4 regions of the Enterobacter sp. JBIWA008 genome follow, and region 1 is predicted to be linked to each of the others. Evidence: predicted binding sites of a transcription regulator. Region 1 holds the regulator's gene; each other region holds the start of a gene.
The links. Region 1 encodes LexA, which represses DNA repair genes until DNA is damaged. Its sites were predicted from a motif close to TNCTGTATGTACATACAGNA; they were not measured.
Positions count from the first base shown of each region.

Region 2: the regulator LexA is predicted to act here: its motif matches at 2,233-2,252, upstream of umuD (translesion error-prone DNA polymerase V autoproteolytic subunit).
Region 3: the regulator LexA is predicted to act here: its motif matches at 1,976-1,995, upstream of rmuC (DNA recombination protein RmuC).
Region 4: the regulator LexA is predicted to act here: its motif matches at 1,642-1,661, upstream of mutH (DNA mismatch repair endonuclease MutH).

Region 1 is NZ_CP074149.1:357,662-362,103, reverse strand. Features, by position in the region: gene dinF (MATE family efflux transporter DinF) at 1-999, opposite strand, end outside; gene lexA (transcriptional repressor LexA) at 1,063-1,671, opposite strand; gene KGP24_RS01700 (diacylglycerol kinase) at 1,780-2,148, opposite strand; gene plsB (glycerol-3-phosphate 1-O-acyltransferase PlsB) at 2,303-4,442, shown strand, end outside.
Region 2 is NZ_CP074152.1:12,658-17,099, forward strand. Features, by position in the region: gene KGP24_RS24435 (replication initiation protein) at 1-17, opposite strand, end outside; gene KGP24_RS24440 (Y-family DNA polymerase) at 508-1,779, opposite strand; gene umuD (translesion error-prone DNA polymerase V autoproteolytic subunit) at 1,779-2,210, opposite strand; gene parM (plasmid segregation protein ParM domain-containing protein) at 2,442-3,413, shown strand; gene KGP24_RS24455 (plasmid partitioning/stability family protein) at 3,416-4,078, shown strand; gene KGP24_RS24460 (hypothetical protein) at 4,082-4,345, shown strand.
Region 3 is NZ_CP074149.1:4,590,666-4,595,107, forward strand. Features, by position in the region: gene ubiE (bifunctional demethylmenaquinone methyltransferase/2-methoxy-6-polyprenyl-1,4-benzoquinol methylase UbiE) at 1-408, opposite strand, end outside; gene rmuC (DNA recombination protein RmuC) at 475-1,932, opposite strand; gene udp (uridine phosphorylase) at 2,072-2,833, opposite strand; gene KGP24_RS22290 (dienelactone hydrolase family protein) at 3,089-3,895, shown strand; gene metE (5-methyltetrahydropteroyltriglutamate--homocysteine S-methyltransferase) at 3,944-4,442, opposite strand, start outside.
Region 4 is NZ_CP074149.1:3,901,500-3,905,941, reverse strand. Features, by position in the region: gene KGP24_RS18835 (NADP(H)-dependent aldo-keto reductase) at 1-241, opposite strand, end outside; gene KGP24_RS18830 (YgdI/YgdR family lipoprotein) at 372-590, opposite strand; gene mutH (DNA mismatch repair endonuclease MutH) at 719-1,411, opposite strand; gene rppH (RNA pyrophosphohydrolase) at 2,096-2,626, shown strand; gene ptsP (phosphoenolpyruvate--protein phosphotransferase) at 2,639-4,442, shown strand, end outside.

The DNA of each region.
Region 1 (4,442 bases):
ACCAAAGCAGGCGTAAACCAGGCCGAACGCCAGCGCCACCAGTCCCGACTGACGGCAGGCTGCCCGCCAGACGTCCCGAAGCTGCCCGCTTTCGCGCGCACCGTACGCCTGCCCGGAATGCGCTTCTACCGCATAGGCAAAACCGTCCAGCGCGTAGGCGGTAAAGGTCAGCAGCGTCATCAATACCGCGTTGACCGCAACGATTTCTGGCCCCAGTCGAGCCCCGAAAACCGTCAGCGCGCCGAAGCAGAGCTGAAGCAGCAGCGAGCGCAGCATGATGTCACGATTAAGTGCCAGCAGCTTACGGATATTGCCGCGCCATGCGGTTTTGAGCAGCGCCAGGGAGATGCCGCGCATCGCCAGCACGCGCCAGACCATCCAAAGACCAATAATAAAGGTTCCGTACTCGGCAATCGCCGTCGCCAGCGCCGCGCCCTGCACATTCATATGCAGTCCCATTACCAGCCAGACATCCAGCACAATGTTGAGAAGGTTGCCCACCACCAGCAAAATCACTGGCGCACGGGCGTACTGAACGCCCAGTAGCCACCCCAGCAGAACCAGGTTAGCCAGCGAGGCGGGCGCGCTGAGCCAGCGGATTTCAAGGAAACGTCGAGCCTGGGCCAGTACCGCCTCGCTGCCGCCAACAACATGGAGTGCAAAGTCGATCAGGGGCGCACGTAATATAACGATTAACGCCCCCGCGCCAAGCGCAAGGATCAGCGGCTGGACCAGAGCCCGCGCCAGACGCAGCGGATCTTTTGCACCATAAGCCTGTGCCGTGAGCCCGGTGGTGCTCATACGCAAAAAGAGCAGCAGCATAAACAGGAAGCTGGTTGCCGTTGCGCCAATCGCCACGCCGCCGAGATAAACCGGCGAATCAAGATGACCAATAACGGCAGTATCGACCAGACCCAGCAAGGGCACGGTAATATTGGAAAAAATCATCGGCAGAGCAAGACGCCACAATGCCTTATCGGATGCCGTCAGCAGTGACATGAAAAATACCGGGAGTGGGGAATGAAGCAGGCTACAGCGGCGCCATAGCCTGTCAGGAAGAGGTTACAGCCATTCACCGTTGCGAATCACCCCAACCGCCAGTCCTTCGATAGAGAAGTTCTGTTCGCGGAGATCGACCACAATCGGGGAGAACTCGTTGTTTTCAGGCAGTAGCTGAACTGTGTTCCCCTGTTTTTTCAGACGCTTGACGGTGACTTCATCATCAATGCGCGCGACAACCACCTGACCGTTACGCACATCCTGCGTTTTGTGCACCGCAAGCAGATCGCCGTCAAGAATACCGATGTCTTTCATCGACATGCCGCTAACGCGCAGCAGGAAATCAGCGCTCGGTTTGAACATGGCCGGATCGACCTGGTAGTGGCCTTCAATATGCTGCTGCGCCAGCAAAGGCTCACCGGCAGCAACACGCCCCACCAGCGGAATACCCGTCTCTTCTTCCACCAGCAGGCGGATACCACGTGACGCGCCTGAAACAATCTCAATCACGCCCTTACGCGCCAGCGCTTTCAGGTGTTCTTCGGCAGCATTCGGAGAACGGAAGCCCAGACGCTGAGCGATTTCCGCACGCGTGGGTGGCATACCCGTCTGGCCGATATGATCCCGGATGAGATCAAACACCTCTTGCTGCCTGGTCGTTAACGCTTTCATTCCGCCCCCTGGGTGTATATACAGTTATGCTGTGAGTATATACAGTCAAAGGCGATTTTGGAATCAAAAACTGCACAAAAAACCAGGGACTTAATTATTCCTCGAGGCTCATCGGAAATGTGACCAAAGCAGCGTGACCCAGGTAATAACGGCAGTGATAATCGCCAGCAACACAGCAGCAGAGCCCATGTCTTTTGCGCGGCCAGAAAGCTCATGGAAATCGGAACCGATGCGATCAACAACGGCTTCAATAGCGCTATTAAGAATTTCCACTATCATCACCAGAAGCACGGAACCGATAAGAAGCACGCGAGTAATAGCATCAACATCAAGGAAACAGGCAATGATCACCGCGATGATAGCGGCGACGCCCTCCTGGCGAAAAGCGGCTTCGTTGATCCACGCAGCACGGAAACCTTTCCATGAATAGCCGGCGGCTTTGATGATACGCGTTAACCCAGTGGTATTATTGGCCATTAAAAGAACCTTTTTAAAAAAAGAGCGTCAGTAACAGGAGCCGTAGCGCGTTTCGCTACAGCCTGAAGTATGACGGGTAACAACAGAAATTTTGCGCGCTTTCTGTTATCCTTGCGCCGCAATTGCATTATTAACCAGAGGCTTTACATCGTTTATGTCCGGCTGGCCACGAATTTACTACAAATTACTTAATTTACCATTAAGCATACTGGTAAAAAGCAAGTCTATCCCAGCAGAACCCGCGCTGGAGTTGGGGCTCGATACGTCGCGTCCTATTATGTACGTTTTGCCTTATAACTCGAAGGCAGACTTACTGACGCTTCGCGCCCAGTGTCTGGCGCATGACTTACCGGACCCGCTTGAACCGCTTGAAGTTGACGGTACGCTGCTGCCGCGCTACGTGTTCATTCACGGTGGACCGCGCGTGTTTACCTACTACACGCCAAAAGAAGAGTCCATCAAGCTGTTCCATGACTATCTCGACCTGCATCGCAGCAACCCCGATCTGGATGTGCAGATGGTGCCGGTATCGGTGATGTTTGGTCGTCGTCCGGGCCGTGAAAAAGGTGAAGAGAACCCACCACTGCGCATGCTTAACGGCATTCAGAAGTTCTTCGCGGTCTCCTGGCTGGGACGCGACAGCTTTGTGCGTTTCTCCCCTTCCGTTTCGCTGCGTCGAATGGCGGACGAGCACGGCACCGACAAGATCATCGCGCAAAAACTGGCGCGCGTGGCGCGTATGCACTTTGCCCGTCAGCGCCTGGCTGCCGTAGGGCCGCGTCTCCCGGCGCGTCAGGATTTGTTCAACAAGCTGTTGGCCTCCAAAGCGATTGCTCGCGCCGTTGAAGACGAAGCGCGCAGCAAGAAAATATCGCATGAGAAAGCCCAGCAGAACGCCATTGCGCTGATGGAAGAGATTGCAGCGAACTTCTCTTACGAGATGATTCGCCTGTCCGATCGTATTCTCGGCTTTACCTGGAACCGCCTGTATCAGGGCATCAACGTTCATAACGCCGAGCGTGTACGCCAGCTGGCGCATGATGGCCATGAGATTGTCTATGTCCCCTGCCACCGCAGCCACATGGACTACCTGCTTCTTTCCTACGTGCTCTATCACCAGGGGCTGGTACCGCCGCATATTGCTGCCGGTATCAACCTGAATTTCTGGCCAGCAGGTCCGATTTTCCGCCGCCTGGGCGCCTTCTTTATCCGTCGTACCTTCAAGGGCAACAAGCTCTACTCCACCGTGTTCCGCGAGTATCTGGGCGAGCTGTTCAGCCGCGGCTATTCCGTGGAGTACTTCGTGGAGGGCGGTCGTTCCCGTACCGGACGTCTGCTCGATCCGAAGACCGGCACGCTGTCGATGACCATCCAGGCGATGCTGCGCGGAGGAACCCGTCCCATCACGCTAGTGCCAATCTACATTGGCTATGAGCACGTGATGGAAGTGGGCACGTACGCCAAAGAGCTGCGCGGTGCGACCAAAGAGAAAGAGAGCCTGCCGCAGATGCTGCGCGGCTTGAGCAAGCTACGCAATCTCGGCCAGGGCTATGTGAACTTCGGCGAGCCGATGCCGCTGATGACATATCTGAACCATCACGTTCCCGAGTGGCGCGAATCCATCGATCCTATCGAAGCGATTCGTCCGGCCTGGCTGACGCCAACGGTCAACGGCATTGCGTCCGAACTAATGGTGCGCATTAACAACGCCGGTGCGGCTAATGCCATGAACTTGTGCTGTACGGCACTTCTCGCTTCGCGCCAGCGCTCACTGACCCGTGAGCAACTGACGGAACAGCTGGATTGCTATCTGGATATGATGCGCAACGTGCCGTATTCGGTTGATTCAACCGTGCCTTCAGCAACCGCCAGTGAGCTTATCGATCACGCGCTGCAGATGAATAAGTTTGAAGTCGAAAAAGACACAATCGGCGACATCATCATTCTGCCGCGTGAGCAGGCAGTGCTGATGACGTACTACCGCAACAACATCACCCATATGCTGATGCTGCCGTCGCTCATGGCGGCCATCATTACCCAGCATCGCCGCATCTCGCGTCAGGAGCTATTGCGTCACGTTGATACGCTCTACCCGATGCTGAAAGCGGAGCTGTTCCTACGCTGGAGCAAGGATGAGCTGGCGGGTGAACTGGACAAACTGACGGAAGAACTACGTCGTCAAGGGCTAATCACCGTCACGAATGACGAGCTGCACATCAATCCGTCACGCTCCCGCACCCTGCAGCTGCTGGCCGCCGGTGCGCGCGAAACGCTGCAGCGCTACGCCATTACGT
Region 2 (4,442 bases), on a different replicon from region 1:
AGTGCTTGAGTATCCATTCCAAGGCCTATGGGTAAATTATTATTCACCCATAATGACAGTGAAAACAGAAATTGCAAGCTATCACGTTACTTATCCACCGGGAAAATATGCAATTTATCCACAAGTGGATAATTGAGATCTAAACTTGACCTGTTTCCCATAGCTTGTTGATGCATATCCCATAGCTTGTTGCTATGGAACCCACAGATACGTGATTAATTACCCATAATATGTTAACCAGTTGCCCATAATGAACTCCTCTCAGGGCGCGCTGCATGCGGCTTTCAGGCTCCCTAAAAGGAGTAAAATAAAGAAAAAAGAATTAAAAAAGACTTTATAAAAATATGTCCGTGGATAAGTGGATAAACCTGAAAGAGCGAACCATTAGACTCCGAGCGTAAGCAGAACTTGTCCGTGCAGTTCCCTGGTGCTTCCTCGCTCACTCGCGGGCTTCGCCCTGTCGTTCGGCTGCGGCGAGCACTACTGGCTCTCTCTGAAAGGCGTAATTTAACCGATCCTCGCTATGGGGATATCTTTCCAGCGGGTAGTGTACGCAGGGGAGAGCATATCGCGTTTCATTTGCCATGCAGGCGCAATCCCTCGTCCTGCAAACCAGACCTGTCCCAGACCGGAATGATTAATGCCATCGAGAACCTTCATCAGCTCAGCGCTGTGAGGACGTGGCGGACGTTCGTCGAACAGCTGCAGCTTCGAAACGCCGGAGCCGGTGAAGTCATTCAGCATTACACCGGCTTTGGCATACCGGTGCCCATCCTTCCAGATACGCTCCAGAGCCGTTGTGGCGGCCGCAATAATGTCCCGGGTATCCTGAGTGGGAGTAAGCAGTTTCTCCGTGGCCACGTTGCCGTAGTAAGGCTCTTTAACGGCGAACGGGGACGTTTTGATGAAAACGGAAATATGCCGGCAGTACTGGCGCTCTTTCCGCAGCTTTTCAGAGGCCCGCTCTGCGTACTGACAGACAGCCTGGCGGAGCGAATCGTATTCAGTGACTTTCTCGCCAAAACTGCGGCTGCAGACAATCTGTTGTTTCGTAGGCGGGGCTTCCTCAAGCGACATGCAGCTTTCCCCGTTCAGTTCGCGCACCGTTCGCTCGAGAACGACGGAGAAATTTTTCCGGATGAAGGCCGGGTTCGTCAGGGCCAGATCTAGCGCGGTCCTGATGCCAAGAAGATTGAGCTTGCGTGCAATACGGTTTCCCACGCCCCAGATCTCTTCGACCGGCTGTAGTGAAAGCAGTTTCCGCGTTCGCTGAGGATTCCCCCTGGTCAGGGCGAGCACGCCACGAAACTGTTTCCACTCCTTTGAGGCCCACTGGGCTGATTTTGCCAGGGGTTTGGTCGGACCGGCACCCACGCCGATGGTCAGACGGGTACAGTCATACACGTGCTGGCGCAGCTGCCGGCCAAAGTCCTCCAGGTCCATGCAGTGCTCAACGCCGGTCAGGTCGAGGAACATCTCGTCAATCGAATACTGTTCCACCCTGGGGGCCAGCTCCTCCAGGCAGTTCATGACGCGCGCTGACATCGAGGCATAAAGTTCATAGTTGCTTGAAAACGCGTATATTTTTTCCGGGTACTTTTCGTTTTTCATCTGAAACCACGGCGTGCCCATTTTGATCCAGGGCTTTGCCTCGGCACTTCTTGCGATGACGCAGCCATCGTTATTACTGAGCACCACAACCGGCTTTCCTTTCAAATCAGGGCGGAAAACACGTTCGCAGCTGGCATAAAAGCTGTTCACATCGGCCAGGGCAAACATCAGTACATCTCCCTCGGGCGGTGGATGATGTGCGTGACGACGCCAAAGATATCCAGATCGTCCGGGTCGGGATAAATCGGCGACCAGGCGGCGTTCATTGGCTGCAGCGTCAGTCGTGGCGTCAGCAGAAGCCGTTTAACCGTAAACTCCCCCTGCACGCTGGCCACAACAATATCGCCGTGCCGGGGCTTCTCTGCACTGTCCACAACCAGCAGATCGCCATTGTAAAGGCTGCCGTCGGACATGCTGTCACCGCTGGCACGGAGATAGTAAGTCGCGCTCGGGTGCCGTATGCAGTAATCATGGAGATCCAGGTCGGACTCGACATAGTCAGCGGCAGGGCTGGGAAAACCGCAGCTGGCCAGGTCTGCAAACAACGGATGGGCCTGTGGCGGGAGTGCTTTCCCGGTGCTGAAAAGCTGCAGTTTCATCTTTCCTCCTGACGTCTAAATATACTGGTTATGCATACAGTATATTTAACAGCGCGAGGATAATCCAGATCACCAGCTTCATGAACAGGGTGAGTAACCTAAGTTACTCAAAATGCTATTTATTCTCATTGTGAGATATTTAAATTACTCACAATGAGAAATAAGGCTTTTGTTTTGCCATTTTGCTCTTATAATATGTATCAAATTGAGTTTAATTAACGGAGCATAATGATGAATATTTACTGCGATGATGGTTCAACTAATGTTAAGCTGGCATGGTTTGAAGGAAACGAGCTGCAGACCCGGGTTTCAGCTAACTCCTTCCGGCATGGCTGGAAAGTGGCGGAATTCAGTGCCGCAACGTTCAACTATCAGGTGGGCACGCTGAAATACACCTGGGACAGCGTCAGCCGGGATGCCATCCCGACGACAAACGTGGAATACCAGTACGGTGATCTCAACCTGCTGGCCGTGCATCATGCCCTGCTGAACAGCGGACTTGAGCCGCAGCCGGTGAGCCTGACCGTGACGCTGCCCCTGAGCGAGTATTATGACGGGGACTGCCAGCGGAACGAGGAGAACATCCGACGCAAACGGGAAAACCTGATGCGTGAGCTGGTTCTGAATAAGGGCAGGGCATTTACCGTAACGGACGTGAAGGTGATGCCGGAATCACTGCCGGCGGCGTTCTCCCGTCTCGCCGAGCTGAAGCCCGGACCCGCTGAGACCACACTGATTATCGATCTCGGCGGAACCACGCTCGATGCCGGCGTGATTGTCGGACAGTTTGATGATATCAGTGCGGTACACGGCAATCCGTCTGTCGGCGTGTCACAGGTCACCCGCGCAGCTGCAGGCGCGCTGCGGGCTGCAGACAGCGAAACCAGCGCGCTTATTGCTGACACGGTCATCCGCAACCGCAATGATCGTCAGTATCTGCAGCGAGTGATCAACGATGCCGGAAAAATTGACGATGTTCTGAACAAAATTACAGAGGCAATCACTTCCCTGGGCGCGCGTGTCACCAGTGAGCTGACGGCCTTCAGGAACGTTAACCGGGTATTCCTGGTCGGGGGAGGGGCATCCCTCATTGAAGAGGCTATCCGTCAGGCCTGGCCTCTGGCTCCTGACCGTATCGAGGTTATAGGCGATCCGCAGCTGGCGCTGGCCAGAGAGATTGCCCTTTACAATAAAGAGGACTAAACGTGCCGGACGGCCAGTATTCTTTCTATCTTCACAGCGACGATCGCACCGACATCGCGGCGATGGCGACCATCAGCACCATCTCACAGCCCCTGCGCGGTGACTTCATCCGGACCGCCGCCACCGCCGGGGCGGTGATGTACCAGACGGATGCCCGTTTACCGGCGCTGATCCCGGTGTTCTTTGACGGGCATCTGAGCGCCATCCGGCTTTGTGCCGTGATGGCCCTGGTCTCCGGCACCTGGTCTTCACTCTCAGGACTTCCTGATGAGCCTGATGGTGGCGTGGCGGCTCTGGCCATGTCACCGGAGACGGAATACCAGCGCCGGCGTTACACCCTGACGCTTCAGGATGACCGGAGCAGTGAACGGGTTGAGCGTGTGCTGACGGGCGTGTCATCCCGCCTGCGCGGAGAGCTGCTGAGAAACCTGATTATCACCGGTCTGGCCCTGCATACGACCGCACCGGAGCTGCCGCGTCTGCTGGCCAGCATGCCGGTACCGCCCGGCACGGTCAGCGAGCTGCAGGTTCTGGTTCAGCAGATGGCCGGTACGGCTGACGTGAGTATGGCTGCAGTGCCGGAGAAACCAACAGAGCCTGCCGCACCGGTATCCGGTGAAGCGACCAGGATAAAGAAAAATATGCAACGGGCGTTCGGAGACTAAAACATGTCAGTGATTAAACAGAAGGCAGAGCAGTGCATTCATAACTTTCTGCGTGCCCGGAACGTGCCTGAATCTCAGTGGCCGGATCTGGTCAAAAAGACCGGCAGGGGAATGATACTGGCAGGCGTGGCCGTTGTGGTTCCCGGCGTTCTGGTTGATAACATCTCCCTGCCGGTGACAATTGCGATGCAGGTCTGCTACGCCTCACTGATCGGCCTCGGGGTTCTCCTGGCGTTTGACGATAAAAAGCCGAAGAACCGATCCTGACAGGAACATCATTCAGAATGGTAACCAGACAGCCCGGGAGGGACTGATGCAAAAGGTTAAGAGAGCGGGGGGGACGCTAGGGGAGGCCAGCAAGCTG
Region 3 (4,442 bases), 590 kb from region 1:
GCAGTCAAAGGTATTGTCCGGGAATGGCAGGGCTTCGGCGTTTGCCTGCACATATTCCACATTCCCCACCACGCCGATGTTACGCAGCTTTTCGCGTCCCATTTTCAGCATGGAGTCATTAATATCGGCGAGAACAACGCGACCGGTTTCGCCCACCAGACGCGAGAATTTCGCGGTTAAATCGCCCGTACCGCCGGCTAAATCCAGCACCGTTTGTCCACGACGTACGCCGCTACAGTCAATGGTGAAGCGCTTCCACAAGCGATGAATGCCGAACGACATTAAATCATTCATCACATCGTACTTCGCCGCCACGGAATGAAATACGTGGGCCACCATGTCAGCTTTCTGCGCTTTGGCAACAGTCTGAAAGCCAAAGTGCGTTGTGTCTTGTGAATCGTCAGCCATCTCAGAGCCTGCTTATCAGTAAAATGTTCGTGAAGTGTAACAGATTGGGCGCGTTTGCCCTACGTTTCAACCACCGCGAAAGAAACGCGCTGGAGTCTCGTCTGGTGATAAATCCGCCGCTAACGTATTGTCTTCACTGTTTGTCTTTTGTTCGTCCGCACCTTCTCGCAGGCGAAACTCGTCGTCCCGGGCGGTGGCCTGTTCGACCAATTCCGGATTAATCTCGCGTTTAACCTCAACCCCCAGGCTGCGGAATGATTCGGCCTGTGCCAGCAGGTTGCCACGTCCGGAGGCGAGTTTTTTCATCGCCTGGCGGTAGTTATCCTGCGCACGATCCAGGCTCTGCCCGACTGAAGACATGTCGTCCACGAAGAGGCGCATTTTGTCGTACAGCTTGCTGGCGCGGTCGGCAATCTGCTGCGCGTTGCGGCTCTGGTGCTCGTAGCGCCAGAGGTTCGCAATGGTGCGTAACGCCACCAGCAGCGTGGTGGGGCTGACCAGCATAATATTATTTTTGAGCGCTTCCGTTATCAGTTCGGGCTGTCTGTCGAGTGCCAGCAGAAACGCGGGTTCAACCGGGATAAACATCAGGACATAATCCAGGGAGCGGAGACCCGGCAGCTGCTGGTAGTCTTTTCTGCCGAGCAGGCGAATATGATTACGCACGGAGGCAATGTGCTCCTGCAGCGCGGATTCGCGCGTGTAGTCATCGTCCGCATTAAAGTAGCGTTCATACGCCACCAGCGTCATTTTGGCGTCGATCACTACATCTTTACCCTGCGGCAGCCGCACAATCACATCCGGCTGCATGCGAGAGCGGGCATCGTTTTCGATACTCACCTGCGTTTCGTATTCGTATCCTTCGCGCAGACCAGAGGCTTCCAGGACGCGGGTCAGCACCACTTCTCCCCAGTTGCCCTGGGTTTTGTTATCCCCTTTCAGCGCACGGGTCAGGTTGACCGCTTCCTGCGCCATTTGCGCATTCAGCTGCTGGAGATTGCGAATCTCATGCGCCAACGTGTGCCGCTCGCGGGCTTCCTGACCAAAGCTGTCCTGCACCTGACGGCGAAAACCGTCCAGCTGTTCACGCAGCGGCGTCAGCAGGCTGTTCAGGCTCTGGCGGTTCTGTTCGTCAACGCGGCGGTTGCTGTGTTCGAAAATTCGGTTGGCGAGGTTCTCAAACTGTTCGCTGAGACGCTGCTCGCTGTTGATCATCTGGCGGATTTTGTCTTCCGCATGCAGCTGGGTGGATTCAAGGCGGGTAGTGACTTCGCGGAGATCGGCCTCCAGCGAGGTGTTAATGTCGCGCAGGTTACGCAGCTCGTTGTTAAGTAATTCGCACTCGTCGCGCCAGTGTTCGCTCAGAGCAAGCTGCTGTTTTGTCGCGCTTAAATCGGCGACCATCTCTTCTCGCTCGGCCAGCTGGTCGGCCTTCTGCTGTGCATGCTGGTAGCTGGAAATCAGCCAGCCAATCCCTAAGCCCACCAGCGCAATCACCGCGTAAATCAGGATTGAGATATCCACAATGCCCCCTGCATCAACGTATTACCCGCACAAAATAGAATTGTGCTGTATAAACGTCCAGTTTGAAAGGGTTTTCCTGCGAGGCGCTACGCAAAAAATAAAGGCCGAACGCGTCGGCCTTTGATTTCAGAAGAGAGGATTAGATCAGGCGACGCGCTGCTTCCACCACGATTTTCACTGCATGACTTTCGGTCTGCTTCATGGTTTCGGCGTTCGGGATCTCCTGCTGGGTACGGTTGACGATAACGCCCGCCACCATACCGGCACGCAGACCCTGGCTTGCACACATGGTCAGCAGCGTTGCGGATTCCATTTCGTAGTTCATCACGCCCATGGACTGCCACTCTTCCATTGAGCCTTTGAAACGGCTTACCACGCGGCCTGAGAAGGTGTCGTAACGCTCCTGGCCCGGGTAGAAGGTGTCTGAAGAGGCGGTTACGCCCACGTGGGTGGTTGCGCCCACGGATTTCGCGGCTTCAACCAGCGCGGTGGTGCATTCGAAATCAGCCACTGCCGGGAATTCCATCGGTGCAAAGTGCAGGCTTGCGCCGTCCAGACGAACGGACGCGGTCGTGACCAGCACGTCGCCTACGTTGATATGCGGCTGGATAGCACCGGTGGTACCGATACGCAGGAAAGTACGAATGCCCAGCTGTGCCAGCTCTTCAACAGCGATAGACGTAGACGGGCCACCGATACCGGTAGAACACACGATCACGGCTTTACCATCCAGCTCTGCGCGCCAGGTGGTGAATTCACGATGGGCTGCCAGCTTAACCGGCTTATCCATCAGCGCGGCGATCTTTTCCACACGCTCTGGATCGCCAGGGACGATAGCGAGCGTAGCCCCTTGTAAATCGTTTTTGGTGAGGCCGAGATGAAAAACATCAGACTTAGACATAGGTGACTCCTCTGTGGGTCGGTTAGTCAGAAGAAGTAAAACGGTACTTTACAGAAGCAGTAAGCATAATTTCGTGACGTACCTCACCATGAATGAAAATGATTACATTGAATTTCCATAAAAAAGTGATTCACATCACATTAACAAGTTATATCGTCAGGTGCTGCACAAAAGATAGACCGTTTAAGGCACTGTGAGTTGTTAACCTGGTGTCTATATTTACCTTTGCGCTAACTGATTGGTACGGAGAATGCCATGACTGAAAGAACCGGTTTTGCACCTGCTGCGGCCCCCCATGCTTCAACCATCGTGTCGACGCCAGAAGCGGCAATTACCGCAGGTGAGACCTCTATTCCCTCGCAGGGGGAGAATATGCCTGCTTATCACGCGCGGCCAAAATCGGCAGAGGGTCCGCTACCCATCGTGATTGTGATTCAGGAGATATTTGGTGTTCACGAACACATTCGCGACCTCTGCCGCCGGCTGGCGCTGGAAGGGTATCTGGCCGTTGCCCCAGAGCTCTACTTCCGTCAGGGCGATCCGAACGACTACAGCGATATTCCCACACTGCTCAGCAACCTGGTCAGCAAAGTCCCGGACGCGCAGGTGCTGGCCGATCTCGACCACGTCGCCAGCTGGGCGGCGCGCAACGGGGGCGATCCGCATCGTCTGCTGGTCACCGGTTTCTGCTGGGGTGGACGCATTAGCTGGCTGTATGCCGCGCATAACCCGCAGCTTAAAGCCGCTGTCGCCTGGTACGGCAAACTGGTGGGTGATAAAACGCTGAATTCACCGAAACATCCGGTCGATATCGCAACCGAGTTAAACGCCCCCGTGTTAGGGCTTTACGGCGGTCAGGACACCGGTATTTCACTGGATTCGGTAGACACCATGCGCCATGCGCTGCGTTCGGCAAATGCGAAGGCGGAGATTGTGGTCTACCCGGATGCCGGGCATGCGTTTAACGCCGATTATCGTCCGAGCTATCACGCAGAATCGGCTAAAGATGGCTGGCAGCGTATGCTGGCGTGGTTTAGCCAGTACGGCGGTAAGAAGGCGTAATAGCAAAATGCCGGGTAAGCGTTAGTGCCACCCGGCAATACAGCACCGCTACGCCTGACGCAAATTCTGCGCCGCCTTCACCATGTTCGCCAGCGCCGCGCGCGTCTCCGGCCAGCCGCGGGTTTTCAGTCCGCAGTCCGGGTTCACCCACAGACGCTCCGCCGGAATGCGCTGGGCCGCTTTTTTCAGCAGGGCTTCAATCCACTCCACGCTCGGCACGTTAGGGGAGTGAATGTCGTACACGCCCGGCCCGATTTCATTCGGGTACTCAAACTCTTCGAACGACTCCAGCAGCTCCATGTCTGAACGCGAGGTCTCGATGGTGATCACGTCGGCATCCAGGGCGGCAATCGAATCCATAATGTCGTTAAATTCGCAGTAACACATGTGGGTGTGGATCTGGGTGTCGTCCTTCGCCACCGCGGCGCTGATGCGGAACGCCTCCACGCCCCACTGCAGGTAGGCATCCCAGTCGCTGCGGCGCAGCGGCAGACCTTCGCGCAGGGCTGGTTCGTCAATCTGGATAATGCCAATACCTGCCGCTTCC
Region 4 (4,442 bases), 1.3 Mb from region 1:
TTTCACGGTTGCTCCGTTTTGCCAGCCAGTTACCGACGTAGGTTTCGGTAAGTCCCTGCGTTTCCGGACGTGGCGGAACAGGGTACATCTCTGCAACGTCAATCAGGTTAATTCCCTGACTGACGGCGTAATCGAGTTGTGCATGGGCATCGGCTTCGCTGTTTTGTTCACCAAATGTCATCGTGCCCAACCCCAGTTGGCTTATTTCCAGAGCGCTGTGGGGGATACGGTGATAATGCATAGCCGGCTTCCTCAGTAGACTTATAGACCGCGTCAGGGCGTGCCTGACAAAGGAATATAAACATGGCAGAGGGGAAGCAAAAGGGGAAGAAAAAAATCAAAAAGGCCAGCAAGCTACTGACCTCTCTCTTTTATCGCTCGATAATTTGCGACACTTCGTCGCGATTGATCTGCATTTTATTGCCTTCCTGGTCGCGGTAGCTGACCAGACCGGTATCATCGTCGACTTCGGGCTTGCCGTCGGTCAGGATCATTCGACCATCTTTTGTCGCCATGACGTAATCGCTGCTACAGCCCGATACGGCAAACGCTAAACCGACTGCTGAAACTAACACTGCCCATTTTTTCATCGTTATCGTCCTCATCTGGCGCGTATCAAATCATAATCTAGTATTAACCCGATATAGCGACTTGAGGAAGCGGTAAAATCTTAAAAAGCAGTCGATTATGTTTGAGAGCTCGCAAAATAAGTAAAAAACTATGTTTTTAACAGGAAATGACGTGCCAGAAGCGCGCCTGTGAAATTCTTTTTGAGATAAAAACCGCGCGGCAACGTCAGTATCGGCTCGCCCTGCGCGCCGATTGCCTCGGTAAGCGCTTTACTGTTGGCCGCTTTCGGGCGCAGTTGTAATACTTCTCCGTGACGGGCGGTGATGCGCTCAACCTGCCCAAGAACGATCATGTCCATCAGCTCCTCCCAGTCCAGCCGCAGCTGATGCTCTTCATCGTCGTTCGGGCTCCAGAGCAGCGGCGCGCCAACGCGACGCTCAGCCAGGGGGATCTGTCGCTCGCCTTCGACCGGTACCCACAGTACGCGCTTCAGCTTGTGGCGAACGTGGCTGGTTTCCCACGTCACGCCGGTATTGCCGGTTAATGGCGCAACGCAGACGAAGGTAGTCTCAAGTGGCTTGCCCTGGCTGTCTATTGGGATGGTTTTTAACTCCACGCCAAGCGCTGCAAAATCTTGCTCTGGTTTGCTTCCTGCGCTGGCACCCAGCCACAGTTCAAGCAGCATGCCGATCCAGCCTTTATCCCGCTTCAGATCCTTCGGGATCTGAAGCCCGGCCATTGCCGCCAGCTCGCCAAGCGAAAAGCCTGCAAGACGCTGTGCCTGTCGTAGCAACTGGCCCTCACTGGACGGCGGTGAGAGCAAGGGTGTAAGCGGATGCATGAAGGTAACCTTTTGATTAAAAAATAAACGAAGAAATTGTCCCCTGTGGATAGAGTTTAACTTTTTCTGTACCAATATTCCATGTCTATGATTTATAGGTTTTTTTTATTGCTTTGAAATCGTTTCACCTGAGGGGGAAAAGCGGTTGTTCAAATCTGGTCACTGACAATGAACAGGATCTTACACCATGTTATCCACAGAAAAATGGGATAACTGGGTATAACCCTGACTACTGTTTCAATTTACAGCCTTGACGTGCGATGAAAATCGAATTTTCAGACAAATTGTGACTAACTTATTGGCACAATCTGTGGATAAAACCTACGCTGTTCGATCTTTCATCAGCACGACGATCCCTGATGTGATGATCGTCACGCCATTCTGTTTTGTGTTCATGGAAATACATTTAACTTCATGAAAATTATTGAATTATTTAACTGGCGTGAAAGCGGTGGCAAAGTAGTGTTTGAGGTTGTTCATCGGTAATCAGACACTTCTTCACAACTATATCCACAGAAAAGGTGAATAAAATTCCCTTCACTGCCTCTCATCTGTTTATAACTCAGCACTTATTTGTGAGTTATTCAAATGTTATTAGGTTGAAGCCCTGTAAGAGAGTGGTTTACCGCCTCCCTGTAGTGTGAAACAATCGTTCATATATAAGGTTTAGTTTGGGGTAGTCCGGTGATTGATGACGATGGCTACCGCCCGAACGTAGGAATAGTAATTTGTAATCGTCAGGGCCAGGTAATGTGGGCCCGGCGATATGGTCAGCACTCCTGGCAGTTCCCGCAAGGCGGGATCAATCCGGGAGAGTCCCCAGAACAAGCGATGTACCGGGAGCTTTTTGAAGAGGTCGGTTTAAGCCGAAAAGATGTTCGCATCCTGGCTTCGACCCGCAACTGGTTGCGTTACAAGTTACCGAAACGTTTGGTGCGTTGGGACACAAAGCCGGTTTGTATCGGCCAGAAACAGAAGTGGTTTCTGTTGCAGTTGGTGGGCAACGATTCAGACATCAATATGCAGACCAGCAGTACGCCGGAGTTCGATGGCTGGCGCTGGGTGAGCTATTGGTATCCTGTTCGTCAGGTCGTGTCATTTAAACGCGATGTTTACCGTAGGGTGATGAAAGAGTTTGCAAGTGTGGTAATGCAGCTTCAGGAGATCCCGCCTAAGCCGCAGAGCGCACCTGCATGGCGACGTAAAAGAGGTTAAGCTACGCAAATCATGCTCACCCGCTTGCGAGAAATAGTCGAGAAGGTGGCCAGTGCTCCGCGTCTCAACGAGGCGCTGAATATTCTGGTCACTGACATCTGTCTTGCGATGGAGACCGAGGTCTGTTCGGTGTATCTGGCCGACCACGATCGGCGCTGCTATTACCTGATGGCGACCCGTGGTTTAAAAAAACCACGTGGACGCACCGTCACGCTCGCATTTGATGAAGGTATCGTGGGTCTGGTTGGGCGGCTGGCTGAGCCCATCAACCTTGCTGACGCGCAAAAACACCCCAGCTTTAAATACATCCCTTCCGTAAAAGAAGAGCGCTTCCGCGCTTTCCTTGGCGTACCGATTATCCAGCGTCGCCAGCTGCTCGGCGTGCTGGTTGTACAGCAGCGCGAGCTACGTCAGTACGATGAAAGCGAAGAGTCTTTCCTCGTCACGCTGGCCACGCAGATGGCGGCGATCCTCTCCCAGTCCCAGCTTGCCGCGCTCTTTGGTCAGTATCGCCATACGCGCATTCGTGCTCTTCCGGCATCGCCTGGCGTGGCGATAGCGGAAGGCTGGATGGACGCCACGCTGCCGCTGATGGAGCAGGTTTATGAAGCCTCAACGCTTGATGAGGCGCTTGAGCGCGAGCGTCTTACCGCCGCGCTGGAAGAGGCGGCGAATGAATTTCGTCGTTACAGCAAGCGCTTTGCCGCAGGCGCGCAAAAAGAAACGGCGGCCATCTTCGACCTTTATTCGCACCTGCTCTCCGATGCGCGTCTGCGTCGTGAGCTTTTTGCGGAAGTGGATAAAGGTTCGGTCGCAGAGTGGGCGGTTAAGAAGGTTATCGAAAAATTTGCCGATCAATTTGCGGCACTGACCGACGGTTACCTGAAAGAGCGGGCTGGAGATCTCCGTGCCCTGGGACAACGTCTGCTGTTCCATCTCGATGACACCATTCAGGGGCCGAATGCCTGGCCACAACGGTTTGTTCTGGTCGCCGATGAACTCTCGGCAACGACGCTGGCTGAGCTGCCCCAGGACAGGCTGGCAGGTGTGGTGGTGCGCGATGGCGCCGCCAACTCACACGCCGCCATTATGGTGCGCGCGCTAGGTATTCCAACCGTTATGGGAGCGGATATCCAGCCGTCAGTACTGCACCGCCGTACGCTGGTAGTTGACGGCTATCGCGGTGAGCTGCTGGTCGATCCTGAGCCGGTTCTGCTCCAGGAATACCAGCGTCTTATCAGCGAAGAGAATGAATTAAGCAAGCTGGCGGAAGATGACGTTAACCTGCCCGCGCAGCTTAAGAGCGGAGAGCGGATCAAAGTCATGCTTAACGCTGGTTTAAGCCCCGAGCACGAAGAAAAACTTGGCAGCCGCATCGACGGTATTGGTTTATACCGCACTGAAATCCCGTTTATGCTGCAGAGCGGCTTCCCCTCTGAAGAGGAGCAGGTGGCGCAGTATCAGGGGATGCTGCAGATGTTCAACGACAAACCTGTCACCCTGCGAACCCTGGATGTGGGAGCGGATAAACAGCTGCCCTATATGCCGATTAGTGAAGAGAATCCGTGTCTGGGCTGGCGTGGGATCCGCATTACGCTCGATCAGCCGGAGATCTTTCTGGTCCAGGTACGTGCGATGCTGCGCGCCAACGCGGCGACGGGCAATCTCAGCATCTTACTCCCGATGGTCACCAGCATTGATGAGATCGACGAGTCTCGCCGACTGATCGAACGTGCAGGCCGTGAAGTGGAAGAGATGATCGGCTATGCGATCCCGAAACCTCGGATCGGGGTGATGCTTGAAGTCCCGTCTATGG